Regions from separate parts of the Acinetobacter sp. CIP 102129 genome, predicted to be linked through region 1. Evidence: predicted binding sites of a transcription regulator. Region 1 holds the regulator's gene; each other region holds the start of a gene.
The links. The regulator PhoB, encoded in region 1, activates phosphate uptake and scavenging genes when phosphate is short. The targets are predictions, from matches to a motif close to TGTCATNAANCTGTCATAA.

Region 1 (10,308 bases):
TTGCAAATACTCGATGTGGGTCAGGCTGTTATCCATAATCAACTCACCCTTGGGATTGTTGTGGCATCGGATAATGAGACTGCAACCGCATTGGCAATGAAAGAGATCCTGATTTTAGCACATGATATTGGCTTAACTGTGCGATTTAAACCAATCTCTAACGCAGAATATGAACAATGGGTGAGTGAGGGTGGACGAACCCGCTATATCGTGACTGCGCTTGCCCCAGAACTCACGGCGGCACATTTGCAGGCAGTGACCAAAATTGTGTCAAGTCAGGGCTTTAATATTGAAACAGTGACACGTTTGTCGGGTCGAATGGATCTGGAAACCAATAGCCCATTTCCGCGCCGTGCCTGTGTGCAGTTTGGTTTAAGTGGACAAATGTTGGATGCACAAGCGATGCGAGCTGCATGTTTGAGTTTGTCAGGTGAGCTGAATATTGATGTTGCGGTACAGGAAGACAATGCCTATCGCCGTAACCGTCGTCTGGTTTGCTTCGATATGGATTCAACCCTGATTGAGCAGGAAGTGATTGATGAGTTGGCGCTGGAGGCGGGTGTGGGTGCTCAGGTAGCTGAAATTACTGAGCGAGCCATGCAGGGGGAGCTGGATTTTCAGCAAAGTTTCCGCGCCCGTGTTGCCTTGTTAAAAGGTCTGGATGCTTCGGTTCTACCAAAAATTGCAGAACGTTTAACTGTGACCGAAGGCGCAGAGCGTCTGATTTCAACCCTGAAAGCATTAGGCTACAAAACCGCTATTTTGTCGGGTGGATTCCAGTATTTTGCTGAATACCTACAGGCCAAGCTCGGAATTGATGAAGTGCATGCCAATATTTTAGATGTGCAAGATGGTTTAGTCACTGGTGAGGTTAAAGGTGCGATTGTCGATGGCGCACGAAAAGCTGAATTACTGCGTCAACTTGCCGATAAAATGGGTATTTCACTAGAGCAAGCGATGGCGGTAGGCGATGGAGCAAATGATTTGCCAATGCTGTCTATTGCAGGCTTAGGTGTGGCGTATCGCGCAAAACCATTGGTTCGTCAAAATGCCAATCAGGCAATTTCAAGTGTTGGTTTAGATGGTGTGTTGTACTTATTGGGTATGCACGATAAAGACTTAAATCGCGCTTAAAAGCTTAAAACACTTCCTGTGCATCATGTCGTTTTGTCACGATATGGTGCATTTTTATGGTGTCATGATTTGTTCATAATCATGTCTAAATGTATAGAAATACAACGATAAAAAAATTCAAGAAAAAGTTTTTCTACACAAAAAATATCGGCTATTTATTTGTAATGACACGCGGTAATTGATGCCATATAGCAATATTGATGTTTGATGATTTTAAAATGTGTAATGACAAAAACATATTGCGACAGCTTGTGTCGTAGCATTGGTTTTTACCTCTTTTCTTCTTAAAAAAAACTTCCATAATGCATAAAGACCTAAATGCAATGAGTTAGTAAGCGTTAGAAATTACACAACAATAGCGGTCTGAACAGAACAGACTAATTTTTTTAAGACGGAGGTTTCTATGGAAGCAGCGAATTTCACCATGTGGGTTGGATTTGGCTTGATCGCTGTCGCAGTTATTGCTGTTTTCTTTTCTCCTTATCGTCGTTGGTTAGGTTTTATGTTGGCAGGTATGCTGTGCTGGGGATTGCTGGAAATGGTGCGCTTTGGGGTGCAAACCATGTTCGACATGTCGGTCGCCTATAGTTATTTGACAGCCTTAAGCCTTGCGATGGTAACGGTTACATTCATACTTTTACGTGAAGACAAACAAACACAAAAGCAATTGGCGAAACGTCAGTATATTGAACACACCCCTGTGTACAAGGATGACCAACAACAATGCTCTAGCAGATAATCCATAATAATATCAATTATATCAAAGGCATGCTTAACATGCCTTTTTTGCACTAACTTTCTGAAACAAAGCTTTTACCGCCTTTGCAACAATTGTGCTAGGATACAGTTGTCTTAATTTTCATCATAATACTGTGGGCATAAATGTCATGAAGCTTTCTTCTTTACCTGTGATTCAGTTACCTATTGTTGATGTAAGCACTGATCCGTTAGATTTGTTGGTGACAGGTTTGGCGTTACGTATGAAGCAATTGGCACGTACTAGCCCAAAGTTTATTGAATTGGTTCATGATCGTGAATTCCGTATCCAGATTGGTACGGATGCAGGACTGGCACGTCAGATTATTGTCAACCGTGGCAAGATTGATACGGTTGCAGGCAGTCCAGAAAAGGCTGACTTTATTTTACAGTTTGCTTCAAGTGAGCAGGGCGTGAAAACCTTGGTGAAAGGTGATCCAACGGCTTTCATGACAGGCATGCAGGATGGCAGCATTAAAATGGAAGGTGACTTTAGCCTGCTGGTTTGGTTTAACCAGGCGGCAAAATTGATTCCACCGAAAGTACCAAAAGCTGTAAAAGAAAAAATTCGTCAGGCGCGTGCCTTTATTAAAGAAAAAACAGGCAAATAAGCCTAAATAAAAAAACTCCCAATTCGGGAGTTTTTTATGGCTTAAACTTATTCAATTTCCAGATTAAAGGTTAATGGGCCATCATTGACCAAATGCACTTTCATGTCAGCGGCAAAAATACCTGTTTGGACATTTGCAAATTGTTGGCGTGCATATTCCACCAGTTGTTCATACAGCGCTTTGGCTTCGGCTGGCGGCATGGCAGACCCAAAGTCAGGGCGTAAGCCTTTTTGTGTTTGCGCCATCAAAGTAAATTGTGAAACTAATAAAAGTCCGCCCTGAGCTTGGCTTAGATTCCACCCCATCTTGCCATTCTCATCATCAAAGATTCTATATTTTAAAATCTTGTCAAGCAGCTTCTGGCCTTTTTCCAGGGTATCTTCTTTACCGACTCCCAAAAATACCAGTAAGCCTTGTTGAATCTCACCTGTGGTTTGGCCCTCAACCACGACTTTCGCTTCTAAAACTCGTTGAATTAATGCGCGCATAACATTGAAAGATAGATGAAAAAGACAGGGAATTTTAGCAGACAAATGGTCCTGAAAATTGACTGTGCAGCAAAAGTCTACTATTCAATCCCAGCCATTTGGTTGTATAACAACTTATATTATGCAAAAGAATTGGTTAAAACCATCGCCTATGTCTGCCGTTATTCAATCTTTACTGGACACCGACCTGTATAAATTCACCATGCTGCAAGTGGTGCTGCACCAGTTTCCACAAACGCACAGTGTTTATTTATTCCGTTGCCGAAATCTGAAGGATACCGCCTATCCCTTGACGGAAATTTTGGGTGATCTCAACCATCAGCTCGATTTGCTGTGTGAACTTCGCTTTAAAGAGGATGAATTGCAGTATCTCCGTTCACTGCGCTTCATCAAGAGCGACTTTGTTGACTATCTGGAGTTGTTCCAGCTCAAGCGACGTTTTATTCAGGCCAGTATTGATGCGGCAGGGCGGCTGGATATTCGGATTGAGGGGCCGATGGTGCAGGCCATGATGTTTGAAATCTTTGTCTTGGCCATTGTCAATGAACTGTATTTCCGCCGTATCCGTACCGATGAGGTTTGGGCTGAGGGTGAGCGCCGACTACAGCACAAGCTGGTGCAACTGCAACACTATGCCCAGCAACAGCAGGACAATGATCCCCCATTCTTGGTTTCAGACTTTGGCACCCGTCGCCGTTATAGTTTTGATTGGCAGAAGCATGTGGTGCAGGCGTTTCATGATGCTGCACCGCAAGTATTCCGTGGCACCAGCAATGTACTGCTGGCGAAAGAGTTGGGTATCAGCCCGATTGGAACCATGGCCCATGAGTTTTTACAGGCATTTCAGGCACTGGACGTGCGGTTGCGTAATTTCCAGAAAGCTGCCTTGGAGGCATGGGTTCAGGAGTATCGGGGTGACCTGGGGATTGCCTTGACCGATGTGGTGGGGATGGATGCGTTCCTGCGTGATTTTGATCTTTATTTTGCCAAGCTGTTTGATGGTTTGCGCCATGATAGTGGTGATCCCTATGGATGGGGTGACAAGGCCTATGCACATTATCGTCAATTAAAGATTGATACTAAGACCAAAATGCTAACCTTTAGTGATGGTCTTAATCTGGAAAAAGCATGGTTATTGCATCAATATTTTAAGGACCGTTTTCAGGTTAGTTTTGGAATTGGCACCAACCTCACCAATGACATGGGGCAGACACCGCTGAATATCGTGTTAAAACTATTGGAATGTAATGGGCAGTCAGTGGCAAAAATTTCCGATAGTTCAGGTAAAACCATGACCGATAATGAAACATTCCTTGCTTATTTAAGACAAGTGTTTGAGATTGAGCCAGTGATTTAGTTTATATCTCCTTTTTTGCTAAACCAATGCAAAAAATCAGACAAAGATAAAAAGTAGGCTATGTTAAAATCATTGCAGTGCTGTGGCGACAAGACCCCCTAACCATGACAGATGTAGACTTTAAACTTGATTTACTGATTGAACCTGAGCAGCTTGTGCCCTACTTGGGGCACGAGTTGATTCGTATTGTTGATTTAAGCCGAGCATCGGTTTATGAGCAACTACATATCCCGCATGCGATTCATTTGCAGCCAAAGTATCTGGTGGCGCAACAGGAACAGGCCAATGGTCTATTGCCCGATGTACAGGGATTAAAAACCCTGATTGAAAAGCTGAATATCTCACCGCAGCATCATGTCGTGGTTTATGATGATGAGGGCGGTGCTTGGGCGGGGCGGCTGATCTGGAATTTACACTGCCTTGGTTTTACCCGTACCAGTTTGATCAATGGCGGAATTCATGGCTGGTTGGGCGCTGGTCTACCCACCACCGCAATGGTTGAAAAAGTCATCCCTGTCGCTGATGTGCTACAGGTTGATCTGGATAGTGTGCAACAGCATCGGATTGAATACAACGAGCTATTGCAGCAGGTTCAAGAACAGAATATTCAGCTCTGGGATTGTCGTACCAATGAAGAATATACTGGACTACGTTTAGCTGCGCGTCGTGGGGGTCACATCCCAAATGCACTGCATTTTGAATGGAGTACTGCCCTTAATCGTGAAAATCATCTAAAATTGCACCCGCTTGAACGCACTCAACAACGTTTGGAGCAATTAGGCTTTAATTTACAACAACCTGTGGTGGTGTACTGTCAGTCGCATCACCGTTCGGGTTTGGCGTATATATTGGCAAGATTGCTCAATTGGCAAGTCAGGGCCTACGATGGTGCGTGGAGTGAATGGGGCAATCGCCTCGATAGTCCTATTATTTCAGGGGAGTCACCGTCTTGAGTTTTTCAGCAGATTTTAAAAAACAACTTTTTATCAAAGCACAAAATTTAGTACCGCAACATCAACTGAGCCGTGTTATTGGCAAAGTTGCAGCAAGTGAAAACGTTTTGGTGAAAACTGCTGTGATTCAAGCGTTCAAAGCAAAATACGGCATTGATATGAGCATTGCCGAACAAACGAATCCGAATCAGTATAAATCATTTAATGAATTTTTCACCCGTGCATTAAAACAGGGTGTGCGTGGTGTAGATGAGCGTGCCGATAGTATTGTTAGCCCTGCGGATGGTGCGATTTCGCAGTTAGGTAAAATCGAATCTGGCGATATTTTTCAGGCCAAAGGTCAAAGTTTTTCTGTTGAGAAATTGATTGGTGATCCGCAATTGGCCAAACCATTCCAGAATGGGCAATTTGCAACGGTTTATTTATCACCGAAAGACTATCACCGCGTACATATGCCATTTGCTGGAACATTAACGGAAACCTTATATATTCCAGGCGAGTTATTTTCAGTAAACCAAACAACTGCGGAAAATGTCCCAGGCTTGTTTGCCCGTAATGAACGTATGGTGTGCCTGTTTGATACTGAGCTGGGCCGTATGGCGGTGGTGTTGGTGGGTGCGATGATTGTGGCTGGCATTGAAACCGTTGCGACAGGTAAGGTGAAGCCATCAGGTAAAGTTGAGTTACAGCATCATCAACTGCAACTGGATAAAGGTGCGGAGCTTGGACGTTTCTACTTGGGTTCAACAGCCGTTGTTTTATTTGAACAAGATAAAATGGTGTGGGAAGAGCAGTTTAAAGCCAATTCAACTGTGGTGATGGGTGAGCGGTTGGGGCATTCGGTTTAATTTAGAAGTGATTTTAAAAAGCCCTTAAAACTTAGGGGCTTTAATTTTTTATGTATTTCGCATAAGGCGTATTATGCTAAATGGGAGCCACCAACAACGGTAATCCCCCCAAAAAATAATTGAGTTTAAAAGTAGAAAACCGAATAACCTTGATTTAAGGAGATTTTCTATGAAAACATCTAAGTATTCAGACAGCTTGATCATGAATATTTTGAAGCAAGCTGAAGCAGGAACACCCATACCGAACTTGTGCCGCGAACATGGTATGAGCTCTGCTACATTCTACAAATGGAAGTCCAAATATGGCGGCATGGATCTTTCAATGATGACGCGGCTTAAAGAGCTTGGGGCTTCAAACTCTGCTTTTTGTATCTGCGTAATATCAAAAATTATCAGTGGAATGAGGAGCACTGCTCAGCAAGGCGTGTCTATCGCATTTATAAGGAGCTTGAGCTTAATTTAAGAATCAAGCCTAATAAGCGGATTAAACGAGAACAGCCTCAAACCCTTGCAGTACCGACAGCTGAGAATGAATCATGGTCAATGACTTTATGCATGATCAACTCAGCGATGGACGTAGTTATCGAGTTCACAACGTGATTGATGACTATAATTGCGAGTCATTGGATATGTTGATTGACTTTTCATTGCCAGCAGAACGTTTGCTGAGAGGACTTGATCAGCTCATTGACTGGCGAGGTAAACCTAAACGCATTAGAACCGACAATGGCCCAGAGTATATAAGGGAGCTGATGGAAAAGTGGTGTGATCAGCATGGTATTGAGCATGTATTTACTCAACCAGGCCATCCACAGCAAAATGCATATGTTGAGCGATTTAATCGTAAAGTACGTTATGAATGTCTAAATCAATATTTATTTCGAGATCTGAGCGAGGTGCAGGACTATACAACTGACTGGCAGTACTTTTATAATCACGAACGACCTCATATGTCAGTAAATGGTTGTTCACCTATTTTTAAACAATAACAAGGGCTTTAGATTTTCTACCCATTAATTCAATTAAAAATGGGGATATTACCTTTGGTCTACAGCGAAAAATCTAGACAGGATAATAGCTAAATTTAAACGCAGAGGGAAGGGTAGATGCCCTAAACTTTACAACATTCGGTACAAGCGTTCTTTCGGAAAAACCGCAGTAAAGGTTGAACCCTCGTTTTCTTTCGAGCTAATTTCCAGATGTGCACCATGCTGCATCAGCACGTGTTTGACAATGGCGAGGCCCAAACCTGTTCCCCCTGTCTGGCGGCTACGTGCACTGTCCACCCGATAGAAACGTTCGGTGAGGCGAGGCAGGTGTTTGGGGTTAATACCAATACCAGTGTCCTGCACTGTAAAGTAGGCGTGATCACCATCTTCATGCCAGCCAATGGTGATAATGCCACCTTTAGGGGTGTATTTAATGGCATTGGTAATCAGGTTGCTGAATGCACTGGCAATTTCCATATCTGAACCGATGAGGTCACAGTGGCTATCAATATCCAGATTCAGGGTATGACCATAATCCAGATTATAGGCACGGGCATCATCGAAGATCTGGTTCATTAAATTGGCCATATCAATAATCTGATTTTTTGCCACTTTCTTATTATTTTCTAAATTGGAGAGTAATAATAAATCGTTGACCAATGCATTCATCCGCTTGGTTTGTGACTGCATTTGGGTAAAGGCACGTTTCCAGCGTGGGGTAATGTCATCCTGATCGGTAAAGGTTTCGATATAGCCACTGAGCACGGTCAATGGCGTTCGTAGTTCATGTGAGATGTTATCGACAAAGTCCTTACGCATTTGTTCAAGATTGTGCATGCGGGTAATGTCATAGGCGACCAGCAACCGACTTTCACCCCCAAAACGGGTCAGTTTCACCTGTACATAATGTTCTTCATCCATTTTGACCTGTAGACGAATGCCATCGGGTGCCTGATCACTATGCTTGAAATATTCAATAAATTTGGGTTGGCGTAAAATCGCCAGCAAGTTACGCCCTCGGTCCAATGGGCTAATCCCCAGTAATTTTTCCGCAGCGGGATTCCACCATTCAATTTGATGCTGGTCATCAATCAAAACCACTGCCTCAGCCAACGCCACCAGAGATGATTGGGCGCGGTCGATCAGTCCGACCATTTCCGCCTGAACAATACGTTCCTGACGCTGGGCACGGTAGACATTGAACAGCAATGCACCCCAGATACCATTGAGGTTGGGTGGCACATCGTAGGGGCGATTGGAAATCCAGTCATTGACCAGATAAAGCGAGCGTAGCTGGAGGGCAAAAAAAACCACGAACGCGATAAAAACACAGCTCCAGAAGTATCCGACCCCGAATCCAATCAAGCTTGCAATCAATAAGAAAAACAGCAGCAGCCTTAAATCCTGTTTTGCAAACGTCCATAAACTGCTGTAGCGAAAATGCTGGTATTCACGTGCCAGTTCAGGGACGGGATAGGGTTCATACATAAAGTATTTTAACCTGCTGCCAAATCAGCGCGTGTAGAGAAACGATAGCCTGTACCGCGTACCGTCTGTACAAAACGATCAACACCAAATGGTTCTAACACTTTGCGCAAACGACGAATATGTACATCAATAGTACGGTCTTCGATATATACATTGCCTCCCCAAACTTGGTCAAGTAATTGAGCACGTGTATATGCACGTTCAGGGTGAGTCATAAAGAAAGCAAGCAAACGATATTCAGTCGGCCCCATCTCAAGGATACTGTTTCCAAAACTCACACGCTGGCTGACAGGATCAAGCATTAAGCCGTTGGCATCAATCACTTTTTCACCGCTGAGCGCATTGGCACGGCGCAACACCGCCTTGATGCGTGACACCAGTTCACGGGTGGAGAATGGTTTGGTCATGTAGTCATCCGCACCTGCATCGAGACCCTGTACCTTATGGTCTTCCTCCCCACGAGCCGTTAGCATAATGACTGGGATTTCTGCCAGATTTTCATCACGTTTCAGGCGACGGCACAAATCCACACCGCTGACTCCCCCTGGAAGCATCCAGTCCAGCAAAATAAGTGCGGGGCGCTGATCAACGATGATCTGGTGCGCCTGTTTGGCATCTTCCGCCTGTAGACACTGGAAGCCCGCCATATCCAGAGAGGTATGGATCATTTCGCGGATTGGTAGCTCATCATCGACAATTAAAATATAGTCATCTTTCACAGCGCAATACCCTTAAATATGGTTTTTTAGTTATGACAGGCTTATTACAAAGATTAATTATGACAATATCATTGCAAAAGAGCTGATAAAGTCGAATTTAGCAATAAATTGTGACAGTTTTGGGGCAGAGCAGTGACCAAATGATGACAGTTAAACGATCAATAAAGCCATGCAATTCATTTGCTTAACTCTACCTCGGTTTTAGGGCTGTATCTGTCATAAAACTGTAAAACGACTTTAATTTTTTTTGGCTGTGGTCTCGATAAAGGACTGGAACACTGCACAGCAGGCCGCCAAAACATCCTCCAGTGGCTGCTTAAAGCCCTCGGAAACCCAACGGATAATGATATGCGTGACATAGCCATTCAGCCCTGTTGCCATTAAAGACACTCCTTCAGCACTCTGTGGGGCATTGGGCATGGTGATCATCACGAAGCCCTGAATAATACGGTCAAACTGGGTCAGGGTTTCCTGAATGGTGGCCTGGTTATGTAAATCCTGCACCAGCATGGCATCAATATAAATGATCCGTGCCATGCGTGGATCATCCTTAATGGTACTGAGTAAGGCGGACAATCCCGCCGTGACCATGTTGTTCGGTTCAGGCGCAGCCATGAGTACCGCCTGGGTCAGGCAGGTCTGCATTTTCTCGATCATTTTCAGGAAAACCGTCTGAAATAGTTCCTCACTTTTCTTAAATGATTCATAGAAATAGCGTTCAGTCAGCTTGGCTTCATTACAGACATCCTTAACCGTCACGGAGAAGAATCCCTGTGTGCCATACGTGGCAATGCCTGCCTCAATCAGTTTTTCGCGGCGTGCTTGCTTGCGCTCAGTCAAGGAGAGACCCTTGAACTGACGTTCTTTACTATCAGTCGTATTTTTCTTGCGTATCGATCGATCTTGAGTTGCCATTGAGAAAACCGTTCCTTAATAAAAAGTCTTTAAATCATGTAGATCATGGT
Region 2 (10,308 bases), on a different contig from region 1:
TATAAGTCATGACAGATTTAACCAACATTGTTGAAATTTTAGCAAAACAGGCTTTAGGCAGTCAGCAGCAATCAGGTCAGGGTGGTGGTTTAGGCGGAATTTTAGGTTCGGTATTGGGACAACTTGGTGGACAACAGCAACAAAATACTCAAAACCAGCAACAAGGTGGTCTAGGTGGAATTCTTGGTTCTGTGCTAGGCCAATTAGGCGGCGATGGCAATACTTCAACACAAAGTAATGCGGCAGGTGGTAAGACAGCACAAACCTTATTAATCGCCGTTTTGCCTTTAATTCTTGCATGGATTCAAAAACAGGGCGGTTTGCAAGGTGCATTGGATAAACTGAAAAATGCAGGTTTAGCCAATCAGGTACAAAGCTGGGTCGATCCACAACAGCAAAATGCACAGGATATTCCAGCGCAAAATATTCAAAGCCTATTTGATGACCAAGATGTGGAGCAGGTTGCCCAGCAAACCCAAACGCCAAAGTCAGCAATTTATGGTGCAATTGCTTCAGTCTTGCCCCAAGTGATTGATTCCTTAACACCACAAGGTGGAAACACTAATCCACAGGAAGCCAACAATGATATTCAACAAGTTTTAAACTTGCTCAGTGGTTTCTTAAAGAAATAAAATGGATAAAACAAAAGGGCATATCGCCCTTTTGTTTCTTTATTTAGAACTGAACTTCAAATTAGAAGTTATATTCCATACCTAAACCAATATTGGTTTTCTTATCATCTTTAGTTAACCAGTCACGTTTTTGCTGAGCAACAATACCGTAGAAACGAGCTTGTTTGTTGATTTGGTAGTCAGCACCTACACCGTAAAGGTCTTGTTGACGGTCTTTCATACCATCGACTTCAGTCGTTGCAGAAATGTACTGTGCTTTTAACTTCACAGGGGTAGCACCAATTTTGTATGCCGCTGTTACACCAAACGCATCTTCTTGTAAGCCTTTATAAGAAGTTACAACAGCAGGAGTACCTTTCGTTACAGTAACAGTATCATCAGTTGGTTGGGCAGTTTGCCATAAAGCACCCAATACTAAACCACTAGCACCCATTGCGCCCAAGTCTAAAGAACCTGTTACACGCACAGCATCGGTATAAATACCAGTTAAATCTGAGTAAGCATTGAATTTTGAAGCGATCGCACGGTTTGCAGCAACTGCAGCAGCTAAGCCCATATCTTTGTTTTCATACGTAAGAGATGCTGAAACACCATCACCGAAACCATCACGACTACCTTCGTAACCTTTAGCTTTGCTGTTTGCACCTTCTGATTCTTCACCTTGTTGGAACATGATGTTAAATGCTAAGCCACCCAGTAATTTTTTATCAGTCTCAAAACCAATTACGTTAGTTAAGCGATCTTCACCAACAAGAACTTTAGTCATGTCAAGTTCATTGTGATCGTTAAAAATATCTTGGTTATTACCAGCTGCAGTTTTAAAGTAAGAATCGTATTGACCAACTTTTAATGTTGCAACGCCGTTAGATTTAATACCGACAAAACGGTTACGGTTTTTAAATACATCACCGTCTCCATCAGCACTAATTTCCCATTCCGCTAAATAAACTGCTGAAAGGTTATCTGTTAATTTTTCTTCGCCTTTCACGCCAATACGTGAAGCATTTGAATTTACTTTTGTTACGCTTTCATCTTTAAAGCCGTTGTTGTCAATATTGTCCAAAGTCACACTGAGCTTACCATACAATGTTGGTGCTGCTTGCGCTGCATTCATGGCTAAAGTTGCTACAGTAGCAGCAAGAAGCAATTTTTTCATTGAGATTTCTCCAAAACACTTTTTTGTAAATGGCATATGCCTTAGTTACTGTAATAAGCTTGCTTATGTACAAAAAGTTACACAGCTCACTGACTTGTATGCAGTATCGGCAAACTTTATGACAGAGAAGTGAAAGGAAAATGACAATTTAATGACAGTTTATATTTGGTAATAATTCTATTTGTTATTGATTATTAAATAGTTATCAAATAAAAAAACGGAGTAACAACTCCGTTTACGAAAAAATTATCAGTTACAGGGCTGCCTTAATCTTTTCAGCAAGCGCCTTAATCTTCTCCTGATCACCCATTTGAGCCGCATGACGACCTAGATGATGAATTGAGCTTGGAATCAAATGAAAGTGCACATGTGGCACAGTTTGACCCGCAGCTTCGCCAGAAAGTTGCATGAGTACAATACCCTTAACATCCAATGCAGACTCAATCGCACGGGCAATCTTTTGAACGATCTGGATGGTGTAGGCGGCTGCATCGGCAGGTAGGTCTAACAATGTCACTGCGGGAGTCTTTGGAATCACTAAAGTGTGACCCTCTGCCTGAGGCATGATATCCATAAAGGCAAGAACCTGATCATCTTCATAAATTTTAATCGCGGGCAATTCGCCACGAAGAATTCGGGCAAAAATATTTTGGTCATCGTAGGCCATGATGAGTCCCTTAATATGAATAATTCAAGTTTCCTCTCCTAAAGGCTAAAAGGAGAGGACAAAATCTAATAATCAGTTTCTATTTACAGTTTAGCTCTTTTTGGCGAGCTTTAATCTCATCGAGACGTTGTTGCTCTTTGTCAGAAAACTTTGGTTTGGTGGTATGGCAGTTTTCATTGCCGTACTTGGCTTTAGCATCTGCATCCTTGAAACAGAAACCCTTAGACGCATAAATGAGGTTATAGTCATCCTGCAACTTTTTACAGTCTTGTTCTGGGGCTGCGGCTTGAACACTAAACCCTGTAAGAGTTATTAATCCAGCAAAAACCGCAACTGTAAACTTCTTCATGAGGTGATCCTCTAATTTAAAAGGTATAAACCAAAAGTCTTGTGGAATAGAAATATTCTACATGCTTTGGTCGCAACGTTAGTACTAATATAAGGCGTATTAATGAAAATTCAATAGTGTATTTGAATATCTAATAAGCTTTTTCAACTTGATCTTATGCCAGACCAAGATCATTTATCAATGGGATGAATACACTGACGATTGCAGAGTTGGTTTTGCATCTGCCTTTTACTGAAGAAGAAATCAATGTTCGGAAATCGGTATTGGGACTTTATAGACGTAACAGGCAAATGAGAAACAAATGCATGACAGTGCTCTCACGAAGCGTTACATATGCTTGTGATATATATTTCTCCAATAATTAAGGAGATAAGTATGTTAGTCAAAATTGATTCTGAAAATTATTTGAATACTCAGCACATTGTGGCGGTTTCTACTTTTACTTCACCAGATGGCAATGTAAAGATAACGATTGATACAGTTACCGCAGCAAGCGGTCATGGTTCATACGTGGTAAACCAGAGTAATGAGGAAGAAGCGTCCAGACTGCTTAATTTATTAATAGACTCATTCAAATAATTACAAAAATGATGACTGTTCACTGTTGAATCTGTCTGGCAATTATTTAAGCATGAAGTGACATAGCTTGATTAAGGAATAAAACAACATGATAGATCAGAATAAGCCTTTAAATTTTCAAGATGATGATGAACCTCTGGATTTTGAAGATGAGGAATTTATAGATGATAAGAAAGAGGATGAGTTATACAACAGCATTACCCAAGATGGTTCCAGTGTTGACCCAGCCGATGATGGTGAACGGCATATTCGCCCAAAAGATGGTGATCCAATAGAAATTGAGGAATAAACAAGACCCGCTTTATTAAGCGGGCTTTTTTAGACTGGTATCTTAATTAGATATAAAATATTGTTTTTAAATGGTAATTCTATTCCAGTGTAATTTTACTCCATGATTCATACAGTTTAACTGCTGCGGAGAAATCACTATTCGCTTCGGCAGTTAAACTTGCAGCCTGAATCAAGCTTTGGGTCAGGGCAAGTATAGGCGCTGGAAGTTTCGCGTTATGTACTAAATCTAGCGCAATTCCTGTATCTTTTGCCAATAAAGGCAAGGCAAAGGTGCAGGGAAACTCACGACTCAGTACGCGTTGAGGAAAAATATTTTCGGTGACTAGACTTTTGCCACTGGAAGCATTAATACAGTTGAGTGCCGCGTCCAGATTGACACCATGTGCCTTTAATGTGGTAAATCCCTCGGCAACTGACCATAAATTGACGGCAAGCAACATATTGTTGATGGCTTTTACTGCAAAGCCTGCACCTGAATCACCAACATGCTGAATCAATTTTCCAACGGCTGCCATCGCAGAATAAGCACGCTCAAAAGCACTAACATCGCCACCTACCATTACGGTTAAAGTCGCATTTTCTGCACCGATGGTTTGTCCACTCACAGGTGCATCGAGAAAATCGACGTTCTGTACTTTTAGCTTTTCGGCCAGACGGCGAGCTGTCTCGGGCACACCACTGGTACAGTCAATCCAGATTGCACCTGATTTAATATTCACACCATCAATCAAGGCTTCAACATCTGCACTTGTTGGCAGGCATGAAAAGATAATATCTGCCTGTACTGCCTGAGCCAGTTCAACCGCTATAGTTCCATATTCTGTTGCATGTTGTTCAGCTTTACTAAAGTTTCGATTCCAGACATAAACTTCCTCGAAATGCTTTGGTAGATGGGCTGCCATACGATAGCCCATAGCGCCTAAACCGATAAATGCAACAGATTGACTCATAGTTTACCTTTTGATAGGAGTTGATCGTTCGGCCAACCAGTTGGTCAGTGTTGGCCAGAACTCAATAGAACTGTTTTGACTGGACATTAAACCTAAGTGTCCGCCAGGGATTAAAGTAAAGGTGACATCCTGACTGCTTGTCAACTGGGTCAGTGGAAAAGCGGCATCGGAAGTCACCAGTTGATCACTTTTACCCGCACCAACCAAGAGCGAACAATTGATATTCTTCAGTTCAATCGTCTCATTCTTGAGTTTGATTGCACCATGCTTCAATGGATTTTGTAGCCATACATTAAACAGCATGTCCTGATTGATACCACCTGGATAGTCAATCATGTTATTCAGGAAATGGCTCAGTGTGGCATTTTCCTGAACCAGCTTGAGATTATCCAGATTTTTGAGTAATTGGATATTGCCATCAATCCAGCCTTTTGGATCAAGTAGTTTAAACCCTAAAGAGTTTAGGAAGCCTGGTGAATGAATCATCAGCTTTGGCAAACGGTTATAGGCATAATCTTTAATGGTTGGGTTACGCGTCGTAATATATGCCAGTGTTTTGTATAGTTTGCCAATATAGCCTGAAGCATAACTGTCAATTGGGCTACCGAGTACGACCAGATTTTTAACTGGATTGGATGGATGGCGGGCTGTGTAAAGTGTGACAAAAATGCCAGCCATACTCCAGCCATGTAGAGAAATTTTTTCAGATTTAGAATGTTTTTGAATCGCTTCAATACAGCGTGGAATAAACTTATCAATAAATGACAAGAAATTAACCTGATAGTTTTTATAAGTGAGTTTGCCCCAGTCAATCAGGTACACATCAAAACCACTGTCCTGGAAATGTTTGACCAAAGAGCGATAAGGATATAGGTCATAAATATCCATATTAATCGCAAGCGGCGCAACAAAGACCAGTGGCTCTTTATAACGTTTGTTTTCTGAGGCATAAAAACGAACACGGGTTTGTTTAAACTCGGCAATCACTTGATAGGCGGTTGATTGAGACAGCACCAGCCGATCTGTGTCAAATACACGCATGGCTAAATGTTTAAAGTTTATTTTTTGTTGTTCCACAAGCGATTTCATCTTTGAAAGTCTCATCATGAGTCAAGATTGCACGAAGTCTAAGCGATAATTTCATCTTACGCCTTGACCTTAAATACCCTGGACGCTCAAAATGTTGGCATATTGAAGCATGATGATCATAAGGCATACAAAACCATGAATCCAAGCGATGATTTAGAATATCAACTCGACACTCTGGCAATTCGCACAGGGCATGATCGCACCTTTGAGGGCGAACATAGTGAACCTATCTTTTTAACCTCATCGTTTGTTTGCGAAAGTGCAGCTGATGCCGCTGCAAAATTCTCTGGGCAAATTGCAGGTAATACCTATTCACGTTATACCAATCCAACCGTACAGGCTTTTGAAAAACGTTTGGCTGTTCTGGATGGCGCAGAGCGTGCGGTAGCAACCAGTTCAGGGATGGCAGCAGTACATGCCATGTGTATGGCGTATTTAAAAGCGGGCGATCATGTGATTTGTTCACGCGCCGTTTTTGGTTCAATCATTGCCTTATTTGAAAAGTACGTTGCAAAATTTGCTGTTGAAGTGACTTTTGTTGATTTGGGTGATCTTGAGGGATGGGAACAGGCAATTCGTCCAAATACACGACTATTGTTTATTGAAACGCCGTCCAACCCACTGGCTCAGGTGGGCGATATGCAAGCAATTGCAAATATTGCCCACGCGCATGGTGCTTTATTTGCAGTGGATAACTGTTTCTGTACACCTGTGTTACAGCAGCCGATTAAGTTTGGTGCCGATTTGGTTCTTTATTCAGCAACTAAATATATTGATGGTCAGGGACGGGCTTTAGGTGGTGCAGTTGTTGGTAAGAACGATTTGGTTGAAGAAATTAACGGCGTTGTGCGTACCCTTGGTAATTCAATGAGTCCATTCAATGCATGGATTTTTCTAAAAGGCTTGGAAACGCTCAGTATCCGTATGAAAGCGCACTGTGAAAATGCACAAAAACTGGCTGAATGGTTGCATCAACATGACAAGGTTGAAAAAGTGTATTACGCAGGTTTGCCTGACCATCCTGGGCACGAGCTTGCTAAAAAACAGCAAAAAGGTTTTGGTGGTGTGGTTTCATTTGTTGTAAGAGGTGAGCGTCAAGGCGCATGGACGGTGATTGACAACACGCGTTTCCTATCGATTACCAGTAATCTGGGCGATGTAAAATCAACAATTACCCATCCAGCAACCACCTCGCATGGTAGAATGTCTGCCGAAGCCAAACAAGCCGCAGGGATTGAAGAAGGATTGATCCGTGTATCTGTTGGCTTGGAAGATATTAATGATATTATTCGTGACTTATCACGCGGTTTAGATTTGATTTAAGAGAGAGACTTATGAATATCAATATGCTCATGCAGCAAGCCCAGCGCATGCAAAAGGATATGGAATCCAATATTAAAAAAGCCAAAGAAGAGCTTGCAAAAACCGAAGTTCACGCTGAAGCGGGTGGTGGTTTGGTTAAAGTGACCATGACCTGCCGCAATGTTGTAAAGCGTATCGAAATTAGTCCAGAGCTGTTACAGGACGAAGCGGACATGATCGAAGACTTGATCGCTGCTGCAATCAATGATGCGGTACGTCAGGCCGAAGTCATTTCTGAAGAAAAGCTTCAAGGTGCCAACTCAGGTATGGGCTTGCCACCAGGTTTATCTGGTTTATTATAATTCAAGAAAATCTCCAGCCCTTTTATAAAAGGCTGGAGAAGCTTTTGTAAAACAATCGAGTCTATTTGTGTTTAGTGAACGATTTGAACAATTGGTTCAGGCATTACGTATATTACCCAGTGTTGGTCCAAAATCAGCACAACGTATGGCATTGCATTTGCTGATGAAAAACCGTGAGGGTGCATTTGCTTTATCACACGCCTTACATGAGGCATCAAGCCATATCCATGAGTGCCGCATTTGTCATTCCTTAACTGAAAACGAAATTTGTGACATTTGTGCCTCTGTGGAACGGGATGAACAACTTCTCTGTGTGGTTGAATCACCTGCGGATGTAATGGCAATTGAACAAAGCGGCAGTTTTCGTGGCAAGTACCATGTACTCGGTGGGCATTTGTCACCGTTGGATGGGATAGGCCCTGAGGAAATTGGAATTCCCTATCTGGTTCAACGCCTAAGTGAGGGGAAAATTGAAGAGGTGATTCTTGCCACCAATGCGACAGTTGAGGGGCAGGCAACGGCGCATTATCTGGTTGAGGCAACTAAACATTTGCCAATTCACATGACTCGAATTGCTCAAGGTGTACCTCAGGGTGGTGAACTTGAATATGTGGATAGTCATACGCTCAGTCAGGCTGTACACAACCGCATGAAGATGAAATAGGATGTTTATCCATTATTATTTTATCTACTTTAAATTTATCCGAATAGCCGTAAAACCTCGGGGTTTAGCCCGAGGATATAAGGCTGCAATCCGCTAGTCCCCCTTGTGGGGATTGGCTAGGATTGCTAAAAACATTTGAATCTAGTAATCCATGTGCTATGATAATTACGTTGTATATTTTTAGTCAGCAGACTGATACAACACGAAAAAAAACAGTTTTCCCCATTGTAATCCGTGCACTCTTTGCAATCCGAAAGGTAGGACTACATTGGAATAAGAAGCAGAGAACTATAGTATCTGTTTCGTGGCAGGACATTGCCATCTAGCAGTAGGAATCCCCGTCCTTTAGGTCGGGGAGGATGTCAAGCTGTTAATTTAAACAAATAATTAAGTTTTACATTTTGTCTAACATTATCGTTGATATATTTGCTGTAATTTGTGGCACTATGGACAGGCGAAAAGGATTTTCGTTTTTTTGATGATAAGGAAAAAGGAGTAATATCATGTATTGCATGTGGAACACTGATTAAATTTATTTTTGTATTTGATTTCGCTTGAGCAATGACTGCAATTTGGCAGTGCCATTGCTAATGGTTCTTTATTATTTTACTTGAGCAAATATGTTTCAGTTTATCCAGCAGCAACAAGATTTAGCTGTTCTCCTTACTCAAATGGAACAATGTTCCATCTATGCACTAGATACTGAGTTTATTAAGGTTGATACCTTATATCCAAAACTTGGGGTGTGCCAAATCAATTTAAATGGCCAGGTTTCCTTGTTGGATGGAACTGCACTGGATTTGGTAAAGTTCTGGCAAAAAATATTTGATGCACAACAGAACATTTTCCATGCCTGTGGGGAAGATATTGACCTGATCTATCACTATGCAGACCAGAAACCACTTGGCAATGTCTTTGATACTCAAGTGGCAATGGCTTTTTTGGGACATGGCCTACAAGTCAGTTACCAGAATGCCTTAAAAACTCGTTTGAATATTGATATAGAGAAAGACCAGACACGTTCAGACTGGTTGGCTCGACCGCTCACTCAGGAGCAAATGAGCTATGCAGCCAATGATGTTCTTTATTTAACCAAACTTGCTGATGCATTGAAGAATGACCTAAAAGTGAAAGGTCTCTATCAATATGTATTGGAGGATTGCCAAAATCTCACCAAAGAAATTGCACTGGAAACGCCACTTGCAGCGCTTTATACCGATATTGGTAATTACCGCCATTCACGCAGGGAGCTAATGCAGTTACAGCAACTTAGCATCTGGCGCGAACAAATCACCAAGGCACTCAATCAACCACGCAGTTTTATCCTTAAAAATGCCACCATGATTGATTTGGTGGAGAAAAATCCACGTAATAATTTCCAGCTTGCTCAGGTGAAAGGCATACGTCCGAATATTGTGCGTGAACATGGTAAAACCATTTTAGATTTATTGAAGTTTTTGCCACCTGAAAATGAGTGGCCATTAAGAATGGCTCGGCCTGTAAAAAGTAATTCTAAGGAAGTGGCACCACAAATAGAGATTTTAATAGAGCGTGTGGTTCTTGAAACAGCCGTTCCCAAAGAAGTTTTGCTGCGAAAAAAATGGCTGAACGCGATTTATGAGCATGTGGTTTTTCATCTGGATGAGCAGGATTTACCCAACTATTTATTGGGCTGGCGTTATGAAATCTTAACCAGACCATTGATTGAACTGTTGCGGCAGGATATTGAATATTTGGGCACACAGATGAAGATTTCCCAGTAAACAAAACACGACTGCTGCGTTAACATTCCTTGATGTACCTGTTATTTTTTTCATGTATGCTGTTTTTGATTGATAAGAGTTGTGAGTAAACATGCACTGCGATATTTATAGATCGAGCAAAAAAGACGAAATGTATATGTATATTGCTCGTCCAAACTATCCTGATGACAAGGAACCAGAAAATCTGTTTGATGGTATTCCTGAAGCCGTGTTGCAAGCATTTGGCAAGGCGACTTTTGTCATGCATCTGGAGCTGCACAGTGAGCGCAAGCTTGCCCGTGTGAACGTTCTTCATGTTTTGGACTCACTACACACCAAGGGATTTTTTATCCAGATGCCGCCTGAGGGATTAATTAATCCAAATGCGGTGGAACCAGAGGGTTTGCGCGGTGCTTGAAACTTTAACAGCGATCTGGTCCAACATCCTGTCAGTGCTGGATCAATTCCCTGAAGAGAATGTTGCGATCATTGTTTATGTGACAGGAACACTCATTGCATTATGGT
Region 3 (10,308 bases), on a different contig from region 1:
GCGGTTTGCAGGATTTTTTCAGCAGGAACCATGACACCTAAATCGACAATATCATAGCCATTACAGCCCAACACCACGCCCACGATATTTTTACCAATATCGTGTACATCGCCTTTTACGGTTGCCATCAGGACTTTACCTTTAGACTGGCTACCTGTTTTTTCCGCTTCAATGTACGGATTCAACCATGCTACAGCTTGCTTCATAACACGGGCAGATTTTACCACTTGTGGCAGGAACATTTTTCCTGAGCCGAACAGGTCACCGACCACGTTCATGCCATCCATTAATGCACCCTCGATCACATCAAGAGGGCGTTTGGCTTTTAAACGGGCTTCTTCGGTATCTTCATCAATATAAGTGGTAATCCCTTTAACCAGTGCATATTCAAGACGTTTCTCAACTGATTGATTGCGCCATTCAAGGTTCTCAGCTTCACGTTGTGCGCCACTATGACCACGGAATTTTTCTGCAACTTCAAGCAATTTCTCTGTGGCTTCCTGTCCACTTTCACCCTGATTTTGATTCAGGATAACGTCTTCAACCGCATCTTTCAGTTCTTTTGGAATATCGTCATAAATCGCCATTTGACCAGCGTTCACGATCCCCATCGTCATGCCTTGTTTAATGGCATGGTAAAGGAATACTGAGTGAATTGCTTCACGCACAGGTTCATTGCCACGGAAAGAGAATGATACGTTGGACACACCGCCTGAAATCATGGCATGTGGCAAGTTTTGTTTAATCCAGCCTGTCGCTTCAATAAAGTCAACGCCGTAGTTATTGTGTTCTTCAATTCCTGTTGCGACAGCAAACACGTTTGGATCGAAAATAATGTCTTCGGCAGGGAAGCCCACATCATTCACTAACACATCATAAGAACGTTTACAGATCTCACGTTTACGTGCAGCGGTATCTGCCTGACCTGTTTCATCAAATGCCATGACGATAATCGCTGCACCGTATTGACGGCATAGGCGAGCTTTTTCGACAAACTCATCATAACCCTCTTTGAGGGAAATCGAGTTCACCACAGGTTTACCTTGAACGCATTTCAAGCCCGCTTCAATGATTTCCCATTTAGATGAGTCAATCATGATCGGCACACGTGAGATATCTGGTTCAGAAGCGACAAGGTTAAGGAAATGCACCATCGCATTTTGCGAATCGAGCATGCCTTCATCCATGTTGATATCGATAATCTGTGCGCCAGCTTCAACCTGTTGCTGTGCAACTTCTAAAGCTTCGGCAAAGTTTTCTTCACGGATTAAACGCAGGAATTTTTTTGAACCTGTGACGTTGGTACGCTCACCGACATTGACAAATAAAGAGTCATCATAAATGTTAAATGGTTCTAAACCACTTAAACGGCAGGCTGGTTTGGTTTCAGGAATTTGACGTGGTTTTATATCTTTAACAGCATTGTAAATGGCACGAATATGATCTGGTGTGGTACCGCAACAACCACCTGTAATATTGATGAGACCACTTTCTGCAAACTCTTTTAAAAAAGCTGCGGTTTGCTCTGGCGTTTCATCATATTCACCGAACGCATTCGGTAAACCAGCATTTGGATGCGCTGAAACAAAAGTATCCGCGACATCACTAATGGTTTTAACATGTGGGCGCATGGCATCCGCACCCAATGCACAGTTAAAACCAATCGACAATAAATCACCATGACGCACCGAGTTCCAGAATGCTTCAGCCGTTTGACCTGTCAGAGTACGACCTGATGCATCGGTAATGGTGCCTGAAATCATTAAAGGCAATTCATAACCGATTTGCTTAAATACTTCCTTAACCGCAAAAATCGCTGCTTTACAGTTCAGCGTATCAAATACCGTTTCAATCAGAAGAATATCGGCACCACCTTCGATGAGGGCATGTGTCGCCTCGATATAGTTTTCTTTGAGTTCATCAAAAGTAATGTTACGGAAAGCAGGGTCGTTCACATTCGGTGAAATTGAACAGGTACGGGAAGTGGGACCAAGCACACCTGCAACAAAACGAGGTTTGTCTGGGGTTGAATATTTGTCACATGCCGCACGTGCTAGGCGTGCTGCTTCACGGTTAATCTCGGGTACGAGGTCTTCCATGTGGTAGTCCGACATGGAAACACGAGTGCCGTTAAAGCTGTTGGTTTCAATAATGTCTGCGCCAGCATCCAGATAGGCTTCATGAATGCCCTGAATAATCTGTGGTTGTGTTAGCACCAATAAATCATTGTTGCCTTTAAGGTCTGATGCCCAATCTGCAAAGCGTTCACCACGATAATCTTCTTCTTGTAATTTATGGCGTTGAATCATGGTTCCCATTGCACCATCAATAATCAGGATACGCTGGGCAAGAAGTGATTTCAGGGTGGCAAGTGTGGACATAAGGAACCCCAGTACATAGCAAGTTTAAAAAGCAGTCGCATTGTAACAGAAGCTACGCCAAAGCGTGTATTTTCAATGCCCAGTCAGGGTGATTCATCAGACTAAATGGAGAATGTCATAAAAGCTTCATGAAATTGCAATAATTTCGGTGAATAATGCTTTAAAAGACAACATATATTTCGAAATATGATAAATAAGTTTCATATTTTGTTGTGTTTGTTGCAAAATCAGACAAATAGTTTTAGTTTAAAAGTATTTTTATTAACATGCTGTTTTTAATAATTAATTTTTTAAAAAAGAGTGAGATTTTCCTAATAAAATCCCAGAAAATGTGACAAAACTATGAAATTTTGGCTTCATGTGACAGTCCTTTGTCATATAATTGTCATAATTTAATTAAACAATACAGGGGATTTAATTATCCTCTTGCCGTCTACATGAATTCTAATCTTCCTCCTGTTTCGGATTCACCGCTTGCCAGTTCACAGGCAAAATCGACGAATGTGCATGTCCCTACACCGAAATTCTTTATGCCGGTGTTTTTAACAATTATTATTGCAACACTTATTTATATTGGTTTTCAGGTGAGCGCTGACTTGGCGCACGTTCCAGCATTAAGTTTATATTCAGTTATTCTTCTATCAACGGCACTTTTTATTGCGCTGGGCTTTGAGTTTGTTAATGGTTTTCACGATACAGCAAATGCTGTAGCGACGGTGATCTACACCAATGCATTACCTGCACCTGTTGCAGTGATGTGGGCTGGTTTCTGTAACTTCCTTGGGGTTATGGTAGCGAGTGGTGCTGTTGCTTACGGTATTATTGCGTTGCTGCCCGTTGAGTTGATTATGAATGTCAGCTCAGGCGCAGGTTTTGCCATGGTGTTTGCCATGTTGATTGCTGCGATTTTGTGGAATTTGGGTACATGGTTCTTGGGTATTCCAGCATCGAGTTCACACACTTTGATCGGTTCGATCTTGGGTGTGGGCATCATGAACTACTTGATGCATTCAGGCAGTGGTGCTTCAGGTGTTGATATGGATCAGGTGATTAAAGTCGGTAAAGCTTTACTGTTTTCACCCATGATCGGTTTTGCTTTTGCAGCAGTGTTATTCTTATTGGTGAAAAAAATCTTTAAGAAACAACTGGAACTGTTCCAACCACCTGAAGGCAACAAACCACCACCTCCACTGATTCGTGCCATTTTGATTTTTACTTGCACAGGTGTAAGTTTTGCTCACGGTTCAAATGATGGTCAAAAAGGTATGGGTCTAATCATGTTGATTTTGATTGGTATCGTGCCTTTGGCTTATTCTTTAAATAAGAATTTAGATTCACAGCATATTCAGTCATTTGCTCAACTTTCAGGTCAAACTGCGGCTGTGATTTATCCGAATCATAACGATATTGCAGATGAAAAAGCCCGTACGGTGATCACGCAATATATTCAAACCAAAGAAATGACTCCAGAAGTTGTACCTGCTTTAGCCAGTTTGACAGATCATTTGGGTGAGCGTGTTGGCCATTACGGAGATCTTAAAGATATTCCTGAAGCTGAAGTTTCTGCACTACGTAATGACATGTACTTAAGCACGACAGCGTTCAAACGCTTGGATAAAGCGGATCAATTGCCAGCGATGTCGGAAGCGGGCAAAAAGACAGTAAAAGAATATCGTAGTAACTTAGATTCATTCTTACAGTATATCCCAACATGGGTGAAAGTGGCTGTAGCATTGGCTTTAGGTCTAGGTACGATGGTGGGCTGGAAGCGTATTGTCGTGACTGTAGGTGAGCGTATTGGTAAAAACCATATGACTTATGGTCAAGGCATGTCAGCAGAATTGGTGGCGATGACCACGATTGCAGCCGCGGATGGCTTTGGTATGCCAGTATCGACCACCCACGTGTTGAACTCTGCGGTAGCAGGGACCATGGTGGCGAATAAGTCAGGTCTGAATTTTGCGACAGTGAGAACCATTCTTTCGGCTTGGATCTTTACCTTGCCAGCAACGATTACAATCTCAGGCGGACTATACTGGTTGTTCCTACAGTTCGTGTCTTGATTGCAAAGAGTCGAATCTAACGTTTTAAACGCCTTGCTTCAGCAAGGCTTTTTTTTGATCAAAATACCTGTTTTGCATCCCCTTATCTAAAAAAATATAAAAAGTCTATTCCTCAAATGAGGAATATTTTTTCAACAAAAAATAACATACCATTTACCAGTTGAAATATTTGTTTTTGAAATGGATTCATTCGGGGGAATGGTTAAATGAATATCAAGATTTGGACAACGGGTCTGGCAATTGCTGTGATGGGAACAGGTTCAGTATTTGCAAAGGATATCTTCACAGCTGAACTACAAGTGGATGGTGTGACCCAGATAATTGGCTATAACAAGATCCTGAATGTTGCCGATCAATATGAATCTGAAAATATGCGTAAAATATTCCCAAATTATTCAGATACATCAGCATTGAATGCAAAACTTGATTTACGTAGTGTTCCTGTCAATATCAGTTATGCCCAGAACTCATCTACCTTGGTTTTCAAGATTCCATCTTTAGGCATTGAGCGTAGCTATATGGGTGCAACCCGTGAGGAAAGTAAGGAAAAATTTATTGATGCGCTGGAAGGCATGGATAAAGACCTGTTAAAGGCATTAACCAAGGAATGGGTAAAGAACTCACCAGTTGATCCTGTTGCAGGCAACCCAACCAGTTTGCTTTCAAATATGGCTGTTTCAATGACAGACAGTTTATCTGACATGGCAACCAATCAGGCTTTCGGTTTAAAAGACCAGTCATCTTCCAGTTTTTCGATAATGCCACGTTTTGGTCGCTATACCCAACAGGGCTATGGTCTCAATGTCTATAACCTGCCATTGGCTTACTCACACTGGTTTGACTCTAAAAAAATGGGTTTGGTAATTGATGCGCCAATCACCCTGGTGGATACAGAGGATGCACTTTCTGGTAGCTTGAATCTTGGGGTAGGCCTTAATTTTCAGGTAACTTCAAATGATGCAATGACCTGGTATCTCATGCCACAGGTTCGTGTGGGCGCAACAGGTTCACAGGATTTTGGTACAGCGGCACTGATTTATGGTGGAGGTTTAAGCAGTAATGCCCAATTCCCAATCAATGAAAGTTCTAATATCTCGATTATCAACATGATTTCTTACTATAAGACGGATGCGCTGCAAGTGGGTGATTTTGACAGTGGTTATGACCTGCAAAACACCATTTTCCGTAATGGGGTCGAGTATAGCCATGTCCTGCATAAAACAGTTGCAGGTAGTCCATTGATTGCCAAGTTACAGTATGCAAGAACAGATTTCTATGGCGATCAACTTTATTCTGACTTCCAGCATGATCTTTCTGGCTCAATTGGCTTTAAAAACCTTAAACCAAAAGCATGGATTGATGAATACCGTGTTGGATTTACCTACACCTACGCGGACAATAACTTAAAAGGCTTTATGGTAAATGCGGGTTATACATTCTAATACGTCTGATCTAAAAATTACTCCCCAAATGAGGGATGGTTCTTAGACTGGTTTATCTATTAAGATAACAATAATAATAATCTGGTGATGGATTTTACATTTTAATGGAATCACATGACTGGGTAGCTTACCTTTACACTCCGCCATTCTCTATATAGGGAATGGCTTTTTTTATCGTATTTTGTAGAGATGCATTTTAAATACTTGAAATAACAAATTAAATACAATATGGTGATACAGGAATGAAACCTGATACATAAATGTAATGGATTTACTTGAAAATTACTATAATGAATTATGTGAACTGATTTATCAGATTCCCCTAAATAAAGATGGATGGTTTAACTTTTCCAAAGAATTACTTAAAATCTTGAATGTGTCTTATGTGCATATTCAGGCTATCGACTTTTCCTATAATGTATTGTCTTTTAGCAATGGTGTTGGTTCCCTGCCATTAGAGGCGTATGCCTTGGCTGAACTGGATTATCTGCGTTATCCAACTGAGGCAGACCCACGCTGGGTGAAATTTCTGGACCCTGAACGAAAGGGCTGGTATCAATGCCATACGCATGTACCTGAAGAATTTGTGAAAAATTCTGATTTATATCAGAAAATCCTTTTGCCTTATGGCCTAAGGTATGTGGCAACCCATGAACTGATTCTGGATGAAAAGCTATGCGTGTTCTGGAGTATGAGTACATCACAGCAACGGCAACCGCTGAACCCGCAGGAGTTGGCATTTCTGGATCGCTTATTGCCACATTTAAAACGTATTGTCATGGCACAGCGGCATTTATATGAATTTTCCCTGGATAATATCGTTGGCTATAACCTGATTGATAAATTGGCGCAGCCGATTATGCTGCTGAATTTATCTGGGCAGGTTGTCCATAACAATCCAGTGATGCAACGTTTTTTGGCGGAAAATGAATGTGTACAGGTCACCAATCAGCGACTGACTTTACCAGAAAAAGATCAGATTCAGTTTTTAGAAAAGCTTTATCAAATTGAGGAGGTATTTCGATATAAACAAGCACAGTTGGAACAGTATAAAGACATAAAGTTTTTAATTAAAGAAACAGGGCATAGCTTATCCTGCACAATTAATTTGTTGGCTTCTGAAAAGGAAATGTCATTTTTTGGTATTCGCCCTTTGGTGATGCTGAGTTTTGATGATGTGCAAATAACATCCATTAAAAATCAAGACATTCAGAAAAAATATCACTTAAATCATGACTATCTAAAACAAACCTATAACCTGACCAAAAGGGAACTGGAGCTTTGTGACCTGTTTGTGAATGGCATGAATCTGGAACAGGTTGCAGAAAAAATGGGGCTGACCAGAAGCTCAATACGTACCTATCTTAGAAATATCTTTGCAAAAACACCTTGCAGCTCTCAGGTGGAGTTGATGCAGTTACTGATGAGTATCCGTAGTTAATATTAAGCCAACGTGGTTTTATAGCGGTAAAGCTTAAATTTTGTTTAAAACATCCTTAAATGAGGATATGTGCAAATTGTGTGACTCAGTTAGCATGAACCTGTGTACGATTTAACTCGGGGGATACACGGATGTTGGCTGAACAAGAAAACAAAGTGATTGGCATGATCTACGAGGCTGCCTTAAACCCAGCCTTATGGCAGGATGTACTGACTGAAATTGTTGATTTTACTGGAAGTACCACCGCGATTTTTACCGCAACCGACCAATTAAGCCCGAATTATGATTTTGTCTTTACCCATAATATACCGCCTGAAAGTATGCGAGCCTATCAGGATGAGCAAGTCAAAGTACTGGATATGCGTTTACACACACCTTATTGGGCAGAAAAAGCTTTAGGTGAGACGGTTCTGCAAACTTTTGCTTTTTATGCAGATATGCCCAAAGACACAGATCAATTTATCTTTTATGAAAAATGTGCCAAACCCACTAACATTACGCATGTGGCGGCAGTTTTGTTGGAACGGAGTGCCTATAGTTGGGCGGTATTTGCTGTACACCGTTCACCACAATTAGATGAATATAGCGAACAGGAAGAAAAAATATTAAAGCGTTTAGGGGTACATTTACGCCGTGCATTACAGATCTACCGTCAGATCACACTATTGCAGGAAGATAAGAGGAATATTTATCAAGTATTGGATCGTTTTAAAATAGGCGTGATCTTAATAAATCAGGATTACCGCTTATGCTATGCTAATGCAATTGTAAAGAAAGTATTTGAAAAGTCATCTATATTGGAACTGGATAAAAATAATAGTTTAAAGACCTTAAAAATTTTTCAGGAAAAATTAAATCAGCTTATCCGTAGTGCCTTGTTTGAGAATGATGACCTGAATAATGAAGCTGGTGGAGTGCTCGCACTTTATGGTGATAATGATAGCTCATTAATGCTCAGTATTTTACCTTTTTCAGAAACTGAGGCGCAGTATCATCAAAAACAGGCGATTATTTTCGTGACCCAAACCAATCAAGCACAATATTTAGCTAAAGATTATCTTATCCAAAAATATAAACTGGCAAAACGTGAACTGGAAGTCTGTGATTTATTTGTCAATGGTTTAAGTCTTGAACAGATTGCCGAGCACATGGATATTACCTATGGTTCCATTCGTGTCTATATTAAAAATATTTTTTCCAAAACGGATTGTACTTCCCAAACTGAATTGATGCAGTTGTTGATGGGAATAACACTTGAGTTTGAGCATATTTAATTTCATCTGTTTTATTTAATTGTCTTAATTTTAAAATCATTTGATAGACCCGTATTCGATAGCAGGGCGAACTGCCCATACGGGTCTATCAAATGATTTACGCCTTGATTTTATCTTAATTTTTTATGATCTGATATTCCCATTTGGGAATGTCTATAAAGTATGTGATTCAGTTAGCATATTTATTAATATCTATTGGTGGGGAAAAGTTATGAAACGTTCAATTTTATATACAGCAGTTTTTAGTGCTATGTTGGTGATGACAGGTTGTGGTGGTGGGGAGAGTGGTGATGGAAACAAAGAGACCAATCAAAATACTAGTCAAAACAACAATTCAGGCAGTAATAATGAGAACAATCAGAACATAGGAACTAATAATAATCAAAATAGTAATCAGAATACTCAACAGCCTGAAAAAGATGCCTGGGTTGTGAAAGGTCGGGTTGTAGATAACAATCAGCAAGTGGTAGAGAATGCCAAAGTTTCAGTTTTGCTGGAAAATGTAGAGTATTCAACAAAATCTGATAAAAATGGTGAATATGCTTTAAAGCTGCCAAAAGACTTTAAGTATCCTGAGCACCTTTCAGGTATTGTGTATGCAGAGGGATATAAACCCACAACATTATTATTAAGTTATCAAAATAAGACGTTGTATATTGATCAAGACAGTAATAATCCAATCATTAAGAAGATGCAAGAACAGGATGTCATTTTCTTCAATGGTCTAACAGTCATTCATTTGGGAGATGATTTTGCTACAGGAAGTGCAAATTCACAATTCCAGATTAAGGCTCAAGGAATTTCATGGAAAGATAGCTTTATTTATAGTGCAGCTAAAAAATCAAAATATGATCAAATTTGTATATCGCTAATGGGTAAAGGAATTCAGACTGATAGTGATGTAAAAAATATTATTGCCTTGTCTAAAAATGGTCAAGCAGGAACGAGTGTATCTCAACCATTTAAGGCAAGTGCAGAATCAGGTGAATATACTAATCTTGAGCATTGTTTTTCTTTACAAAGCTTTAATGCTGAAGATCAGATTGAACTTTTAATCCAATCATATGATGGTGGAAATAGTTATGATGACTTTGAGATGATTAATATAGAAGGTGTATTTAAAAGCAGTGGTAATACATCTAATAGTGGTAATATCAGCACAGATGGTTCTAATACTGGTTCGGGCAATGCATCTAGTAATGGAAATACCAATAATGGTACTAATGGCGGATCCAATAATTCCAATAGTTTACCGTTATGTACTTCGAGTTCGACATCTGCAGGAACTGTACAATGTGTAGGTAAGGATAATATTAATTATCTATTTGGTAGTTTTAACAGTCATATTGGAAATGTTGCAGGATATAGTGATCACACTACTGGTGATATACAAACTGCTACATCATGTTCGGTAACACGTTCAGGAAATGATATTACAGTTAATATCCCATCATTAGGTGTTTCTGCCAAAATAACAGGTGAGGCTTTACAGGTGATTACTCCATCAACGGTAGAGGGACAAAGTTTAATTTTCTTAACAAGCCACACTGATAAAGCTGGCTATATGCAGAATACATCTTATAACGGACAAGTAATTAAATCTTCAGCAGTGACAGTGGGAACAAAAACCTATACTTGTGCACAATACTAAGATTGGAAACAAAAAATTAATTCAATTTTAGAAATACCCTTAAGCTTTTAAGGGTA

Region 2: F973_RS03715 (porin) is a predicted target of PhoB. The motif match lies at 1,927-1,945, and genes of this name have one in related genera.
Region 3: F973_RS10425 (inorganic phosphate transporter) is a predicted target of PhoB. The motif match lies at 2,754-2,772, and genes of this name have one in related genera.

The regions. Positions count from the first base shown of each region.
Region 1 covers NZ_KB849340.1:125,492-135,799, forward strand. Annotated here, with positions in the region: gene serB (phosphoserine phosphatase SerB) at 1-1,134, shown strand, start outside; gene aciT (ciprofloxacin tolerance protein AciT) at 1,538-1,873, shown strand; gene F973_RS04740 (hypothetical protein) at 2,022-2,501, shown strand; gene dtd (D-aminoacyl-tRNA deacylase) at 2,549-2,989, opposite strand; gene pncB (nicotinate phosphoribosyltransferase) at 3,141-4,346, shown strand; gene F973_RS04755 (sulfurtransferase) at 4,451-5,299, shown strand; gene asd (archaetidylserine decarboxylase) at 5,296-6,147, shown strand; partial or broken gene F973_RS04770 (IS3 family transposase) at 6,317-7,136, shown strand; gene phoR (phosphate regulon sensor histidine kinase PhoR) at 7,266-8,624, opposite strand; gene phoB (phosphate regulon transcriptional regulator PhoB) at 8,633-9,343, opposite strand; gene F973_RS04785 (TetR/AcrR family transcriptional regulator) at 9,581-10,258, opposite strand.
Region 2 covers NZ_KB849339.1:429,407-439,714, reverse strand. Annotated here, with positions in the region: gene F973_RS03720 (YidB family protein) at 9-632, shown strand; gene F973_RS03715 (porin) at 694-1,788, opposite strand; gene F973_RS03710 (HIT family protein) at 2,042-2,455, opposite strand; gene F973_RS03705 (YARHG domain-containing protein) at 2,535-2,804, opposite strand; gene F973_RS03700 (hypothetical protein) at 3,180-3,383, shown strand; gene F973_RS03695 (hypothetical protein) at 3,472-3,672, shown strand; gene F973_RS03690 (NAD(P)-dependent oxidoreductase) at 3,752-4,624, opposite strand; gene F973_RS03685 (alpha/beta fold hydrolase) at 4,628-5,713, opposite strand; gene F973_RS03680 (O-succinylhomoserine sulfhydrylase) at 5,849-7,036, shown strand; gene F973_RS03675 (YbaB/EbfC family nucleoid-associated protein) at 7,048-7,377, shown strand; gene recR (recombination mediator RecR) at 7,445-8,041, shown strand; gene F973_RS03665 (ribonuclease D) at 8,662-9,804, shown strand; gene F973_RS03660 (YcgL domain-containing protein) at 9,896-10,201, shown strand; gene F973_RS03655 (hypothetical protein) at 10,194-10,308, shown strand, end outside.
Region 3 covers NZ_KB849341.1:489,773-500,080, reverse strand. Annotated here, with positions in the region: gene metH (methionine synthase) at 1-2,381, opposite strand, end outside; gene F973_RS10425 (inorganic phosphate transporter) at 2,819-4,444, shown strand; gene F973_RS10420 (hypothetical protein) at 4,651-5,886, shown strand; gene F973_RS10415 (helix-turn-helix transcriptional regulator) at 6,152-7,327, shown strand; gene F973_RS10410 (helix-turn-helix transcriptional regulator) at 7,459-8,601, shown strand; gene F973_RS10405 (carboxypeptidase-like regulatory domain-containing protein) at 8,813-10,252, shown strand.